2 regions of the Methylosinus sp. KRF6 genome follow, and region 2 is predicted to be linked to the other one. Evidence: riboswitches for the same ligand, from Rfam matches in the RefSeq annotation. Region 2 holds a riboswitch; the other holds the start of a gene.
The links. Region 2 has a riboswitch for thiamine pyrophosphate ahead of KP010_RS15400 (FAD-dependent oxidoreductase). Riboswitches for the same ligand answer to the same signal wherever they lie in the genome.
Positions count from the first base shown of each region.

Region 1: linked by a shared signal. The riboswitch ahead of thiC (phosphomethylpyrimidine synthase ThiC) and the one ahead of KP010_RS15400 (FAD-dependent oxidoreductase) in region 2 are both predicted to bind thiamine pyrophosphate.

Region 1 is NZ_JAHLJF010000001.1:2,542,219-2,545,623, forward strand. Features, by position in the region: gene KP010_RS12255 (Mrp/NBP35 family ATP-binding protein) at 1-480, shown strand, start outside; gene KP010_RS12260 (OmpP1/FadL family transporter) at 535-1,860, opposite strand; TPP riboswitch at 2,089-2,190, shown strand; gene thiC (phosphomethylpyrimidine synthase ThiC) at 2,262-3,405, shown strand, end outside.
Region 2 is NZ_JAHLJF010000001.1:3,260,469-3,263,873, reverse strand. Features, by position in the region: gene KP010_RS15410 (thiazole synthase) at 1-421, opposite strand, end outside; gene thiS (sulfur carrier protein ThiS) at 740-889, opposite strand; gene KP010_RS15400 (FAD-dependent oxidoreductase) at 858-1,919, opposite strand; TPP riboswitch at 1,947-2,097, opposite strand; gene KP010_RS15395 (YfhO family protein) at 2,153-3,405, opposite strand, start outside.

The DNA.
Region 1 (3,405 bases), 720 kb from region 2:
GGCGAGGTCGCCTGGGGCGAGCTGGACGCGCTCGTCGTCGACATGCCGCCCGGCACCGGCGACGCGCAGCTGACCATGGCGCAGCAAGTGCCGCTCGCCGGCGCGGTGGTCGTCTCGACGCCGCAGGATCTGGCGCTGATCGACGCGCGCCGCGGCGTGGCCATGTTCCAGAAGGTCTCGACGCCCATTCTCGGCATCATCGAGAATATGAGCTATTTCCTCTGCCCGCATTGCGGCGGCCGCACCGACATCTTCTCGCATGGCGGAGCGCGGCAGGACGCGGAGGCGCTGGGCGTGCCTTTCCTCGGCGAGGTGCCGCTCGATCTCGCCATCCGCCAGACCTCGGACGCCGGCACGCCGGTCGTGGCCTCCGCGCCGGACGGGCCTCATGCGGCGATCTACAAGGAACTCGCCGCCAAGGTGAAGAATTTGCTGGAAACGCAGTCGCGCAAGGCGCCGCCGAAAATCGTCGTCGGCTGATCGCCCGAACAGAGGCTCCGTCCGCTGAGGTGGCGGAGCCTCGCGAGCCCCCCGTCAGAGATGGGTCGGGATGAAGGAATCGTCGCCGAGGTCGAACTTGTAGTTCCAGCCGATGGAGACTTCGGTTCCGCGGAGCCAGAGATTGACATTGGCGGCCTGATTATAGGCGCCGAAGGGCGTCGATGGCGTCTGCGGTAGAGCCTCGCGCCCGCGGACGCTGTTCTTGAAGCCATAGACGAAGGCGAGATCGATCGTCGAATTCTTTGTGATGGCGTAGCTCAGGCCGGCGCTCGCATGATGCGCATTGATGATCGGCGCGAGCAGGTTGAGGGTCACGCTGTCCGTCGGGATCGGATTGGTCGCATAATGATAGCCGAGGCGCAGGGCGAGGCCGGGCTGGACGCGCCATTCGACGCCGAAGGATGCCGAATCCGTGTCCTTCCAGCCGAAGCCGGGGCCATTCGAAGAGCCGAGGGTCCGGTAGAGGACCGGGAAGCTCGGATTGCTCACCGAGGAGACGCCCGAATAGAAGATATGGCGCCAATCGGCCATCACGGTGAGGTCGGGAGTCACGTCATAGGCGACGCCGGCGACGAGCGACGCCGGAATGTCGAAACGGCCGCTATCGGCGAAAAGCCCCGCATATTTGGCGAAGCGCGTCATGAACATCGGCGTCGAGGCGGCCGCGCCGATACGAAACTGATCGGTCACGCGCCATTGCATACCGAAGCGGACGCCGCCGCCGAAGGACCAGTCGTAGCCATTGTCGGACAGGCGATACATGTCGCTCGAATAGGGCGAGAAGGATTTGAGGCCCTGGAGATTGATCATCTGCACCGCGAGCGTCGGCGCTATGCCGATCGCCAGCGAGCCGAATTTCTGCGCATAGGCGAAGCTGGTGAAAGACTGTTCCAGATTGACGCCGGCGTAGCCGCCGCCGAAGGGGCCGCCCATCGGCGGGTGATAATGGCCGAAATCGAAAGAAGTGGCGATGCCGCCATTGCCGTAGGAGGCCGTGCCCCAGGACGAATTGGCGTCGATCGGCGAGACATAGGCGCTGTTCGGCACCGGGAAGATCGGCCGTCCGCTGCGAATGTCGCCGGGCGCCACCACTTTGGGCAGGCCTTCGGTCGAATAGCCCCGCTCCGGCATGACGGCGCTTATGCCCAGATGCATCTGGCGCTCGAGATCGACGATGCCGGCCGGGTTGACGGAAAGCGCCATGGACTCGCGCGAATCGGCGACGCCGGCGCCGCCCAGCGCCTTTTGGCGCGGACCATAGCCGATCAGAAAATAGCCGTCCGCGGCGAGCGCCGGAGTCGCGAGCGAGGCTGTGAGAGCCGCCGTCGAGACGAGATTACGCCAGGAATATCCGCTCATTTATCGCCCCGCCCCAGATCGGTCGCCGTTCACACGCCATTTAGCAGCACTCGGCAACCCCGGCGGCGTTCGTATCCCACGACTCACTATTGTTTTAGACCCTATCAGAGCGAGGGGCTCGCGACAGCGCTATCGCCCGGACGCCCGTGAATATTTCGGGGCCTGTCACGTTTTTGCCACAGCCGCGGCCTGCGGGCTTGCCGCGATACGAGGCCGCGGATAAAATTGGCCGATGGCGAGGGGCGCCGCTCCGCTGAGGAGAGGCTGAGAAGCACCCATCGAACCTGATCCGGGTAATGCCGGCGCGAGGGAAGGCCAGCAGGACGCGTCATCCGATTTTTCGGAGCGGCGCGCCCGACTTCGTCGCCCGCCGCCCATCCGTCCAAGCAGGGAGCGCGACGATGAACGTGCAGGACAAACGCCCCACGACTCCTGAGAGCGTGACCACCGGGCCGATCGGCGCCTCGCGCAAGCTCTATTCCTCCCCGCGCGGCCGCGCGGATATTCGCGTCCCCGTGCGTGAAATCGCCCTTCATCCATCCGCCGGCGCCGCGCCTTTGCGCGTCTACGATCCTTCCGGCCCCTATAGCTGCGCCGGTTTCACGTCCGATCTTTCGGCCGGCCTGCCGGCGGCGCGCCGCTGGCTCGAGAGCCGTGCCGGGCTCGAGGCCTATGACGGCCGCGCGGTGAGGCCGGAGGACAATGGCTTCGTCGGCGAGGATCGGCTGGTTCCGCCTTGTCCCGCGCCGCGCGCCATCCGCCGCGCCGCCGGCTCGGCGCCGGCGACGCAGCTCGAATTCGCGCGCGCCGGCATCGTCACCGAGGAGATGATCTATGTCGCGCATCGCGAGAATCTCTGCCGCGAGCGCGCCTTTGCGCAGGCGGCGGAGCGGATCGAGGCGGGGGAGGGCTTCGGCGCCGCGGTCCCGGCTTTCGTGACGCCGGAATTCGTCCGCGAGGAGATCGCCCGCGGGCGCGCCATCATCCCCGCCAACATCAATCATCCGGAAGCCGAGCCGATGATCATCGGCCGCAATTTCCTGGTGAAGGTGAACGCCAATATCGGCAATTCGGCTATCACCTCCTCGGTCGCCGAGGAGGTGGAGAAGATGGTGTGGGCGATCCGCTGGGGCGCCGATACGGTGATGGATCTCTCCACCGGCCGCAATATCCATAATATTCGCGACTGGATCATCCGCAATTCGCCCGTGCCGATCGGCACAGTGCCGATCTATCAGGCGCTGGAGAAGGTGGGCGGCGACGCCACCAAGCTCGATTGGGAAGTGTTCAAGGACACGTTGATCGAGCAGGCGGAGCAGGGCGTCGATTACTTCACCATTCACGCCGGCGTGCGCCTCGCCCATGTGCCGCTCACAGCCGATCGCGTCACCGGCATCGTCTCGCGCGGCGGCTCGATCATGGCGCGCTGGTGCTTGTCGCGTCATTCGGAGAGCTTCCTCTATGAGCGCTTCGACGAGATTTGCGACATCATGCGCCGCTATGACGTCTCCTTCTCGCTCGGCGACGGATTGCGCCCCGGCTGCA
Region 2 (3,405 bases):
CGACGACGAGATCCTCCGTCGTATAGGGAAAGACGCAAAAGCCGTCGTCGCTGAGGATGCGCGCCGCCTCGACCAGGCCGAAGACATCGGGTTGCAGCGTGTCCTCCTCGCCGATCACCTCGAGCTTGATCCAGCTGGTTCCGAACAGCTCGCGCGCCATTTGCGCGGTGGCGACGGCCTCCTTGGCCGTGCGGCAACCGGCCGTGTTGGGCAATACGCGCACGCCGAGCTCGCGAATGAGCCGCCAAAAGCTCTCGCCCGCGCGCGAGCCCCCCGCCTCCCGCCGCAGCGAGACGGTGACGATCTCCGCTCCCGCCGCGCGGATCGCCTCGGCGAGAATGGCGGGCGAAGGATAGCGCGCCGTGCCCAGCAGGAAGCGGGAGGATAGGACCTCGCCATAGAGGAGGAGAGACGCAGTCATCGCATTCGGCTGGTTCGGGGCTCGACCGGAAACCGCATCGGCCATCAGTGCAGGAACAGCTTTCCGAGCACCAGAAGCGTGAGCGTGATATTGGTCGCGAGCATCCATTTCACGGTGTTGAACTCGCCCTTCAGCAAGGCGAACTCATGCTGAACGTCGCTGTTCTTCGAGTCGAAACGACGACTTCCGCAGCCTTGCGCGCTTTCTCCTCGCTCGCGCCGGCTTCTCGGAGGGCGTCGTAGATTTCCGTGACGATCGTGCTCATGGGCCGACCCTAACATGGAGTTCGTGGAGGAGGTAGCAAGTTCGACAATCCCCTCACCCTCCCTGCCGCGGCGTGACGATCTCGATCGTATCGTCCTCGACCAGCAGCGTCTCGCCGCGATCCTTGCTGCGCACGAATTCCTGGTTGACCGCCGTGGCGACGGTCTGCTCGCTAAAGCCCAATTCCTCGATGAGGCGCTCCAACGTGGGCGCCTCGACCTCGAGCGTCTGCCCATTCACCCTGATTCGCATTCATGACCTCCGGGAAGACCTCACCCGTGAAGAGGAAGCGCGCGACGCGACGCGCCAGCGCCGGCGCCAGAAGAAATCCATGCCGATAGAGCCCATTGACATAGAGCGTCCGACCCTGGCGCGAAATGCGCGGCAGATTGTCCGGAAACGCCGGCCGCACATCCGATCCCGTCTCGACGATCTCCGCCTCGGCGAAAGCGGGATGAATGGCGAAGGCCGAATTGACCAGCTCGACGATGGAGCGCGCGGTGACGCGGGAGCGCTCCTCATTCTCGATCATGGTCGCGCCGACCATGAACACGCCCTGCCCGCGCGGCACCACATAGACCGGATGGCGCGGATGCAGCATGCGGACGGGGCGGGACAATTCGATCTCCTCGCTGCGCAGCACGAGCATCTCGCCCTTGACGCCGCGCAGCGCCGCCAGCTCGCCGCGCGCGGCGAAGCCACGGCAATCGACGATCCAGTCCGCCCGCGGGACAGAATCGGCGCAGAGCCGGATGCGGACATTGTTCATTGTCTGCAAACGTTCGAACAGCGCCGCCATCGCTGCGCGCGGCTCGAGATGCGCCTCCTCGCGAAAATAGAGCCCGCCCGAGAAACGTCCGGCCAGCGCCGGCTCCAGCGCCGCGAGGGCGTCCGCGTCCAGCCGCTCGAAACGCCGGGTGCGACGGGAAAATTCGGTCAGCTCGGCGCGGTCGCGCGGCGGCGCGACGACGAGGCTGCCGGCGATTTTCGCGACGGGAATGTCCTTGGTCCAGAAGGCGAGCGCCTCCTCGCCGAGCGTCGCGACGACGGGCTCGGCGCTCTCCAGCTCGCACCAGGGCGCGATCATGCCGCCGGCGAAATGCGAGCAGCCGCGGCCCGGCCCCGCCGCTCTCTCCACCAGCTCGACCTCGGCGCCGAAAGCCGCGCCGGCGCGGGCGATCTCGAAAGCCGCGGTCAGGCCGGCGACGCCGGCGCCGATCACGCCGATCAGCATCGATGCGGCCCGATAGGGCCGAGGAATATCAGAAACATGCGGCCTCCCTACGCCAGCGCGAACTGGATCAGGTTCGAAGGGTCGCCGAGCCGCTCTTTTTAAAAAAAAAGCTCTTCGGCCTCTCAGCCTCTTGCCGCGCGCAGGGCGCGCCGGCGGCGAGGCTCCCCCGGGCGTTGCGAGAGTCGCGCAGGAATGGCGATGCGTCAAGCGGGGCCGCAACGGCTAGACGCCGGCTAGCCCCCGGATCGCCCCGTCAGCCGCCGCCACAGGCTGAGAAACGGCCGATAGACGAACCGCACCTCATGCCTGCCCTGCGGCGCGGCGACGGCGCGGAACATCACATTGGCGCGCATGATGTCCGCCGGCTCGCCGTCGATCTGCGCCGTCCAGGACGGATGAAAAATATCGTTCAGCACCACATAGCCGCCGCCCTGCGGAACATCGGCGTCGATGATTACCTCCGTATTGCCGTAAGAGCGGATGCGCGCGCCGCTCGCCTCCCCCGGCTCGGGGCGCGAATGCCGGCAGACGGGCGGCTCCTCGAGAAGCACGCTGGCGCGATAGTCGAGATCGGGCCACACGCCATCCTCGATCATCTGCGCGAAATCGACGCGCGTGGCGCAGGTCGCGAGCAGCACGCGCGGCAACGCGCGCTTGTTCTCATAGACATAGGCGTCCTTGGTGCGCGCGATGAATTCGAGATCGCCCGGCTGCAAATTCTTGTCGATCTCCTCGATCGGAACGCCGGTCGCGATGAAGCGCAGCCCGATGAGATCGGCGAGCGTCGAGCGATAGGAGGGATAGAGCTTGGAGAAGACGCGCTGATCGGGAAGCGCGAGATGATCGCCGACGCCGGTCGCCTCCTCGAGCAGGCGCAGCCGCACCGGGTTGTAGCCGAATTCCTGATCGAAGCCATGCACCAGCGAGGCGTTGGGCCAGTGGAAATCTATGCCCGCGAGCTCGGCGCGGTCGCGCCGATCCGGCGCCGCCGTCGCCGCGAGACGCGCCCGCAGCAGAGCGATCGTGTCGTTTTGCGTGTCGGCGCGCAGCACGTCGAAATTCTGCGGCGGCAGCGCGGTCGATTCATTGGGGCCGTTGTTGACGGCGAGATCGAGCGTCATCGTCGCGCCGACGGCGGCGAGCAGCGCATAGCGGCGCGCGGCGAGCTGCGGCGCGAAGGCGATGACGAGAAAGGCCAGCGCGGCGAAGCCGGCGCTCTCGGCGAGCGGCAGCAGCGCCGCGGAAAGATGATCCTTGCTCCAGGCGAGCGCAATGGCGAGCGCAAATAGCGCGGCCAGCGCCGCCGTGAGGAAGCGCAGCGGCGGTCTGCTCGGCGCATTGGCGACGACGTTGAGGCCGAAGCCGGCGAGAAGGGCGAGCACGGCGCAGAGCGGAAAGGTCGCGTCCGCCGGGCGGCGGAAGAGATCGACTCCCGGAATATGGAACATCAGCGCAAAGGCCGGCGTGAAGCGGCCGAGCGCATAGA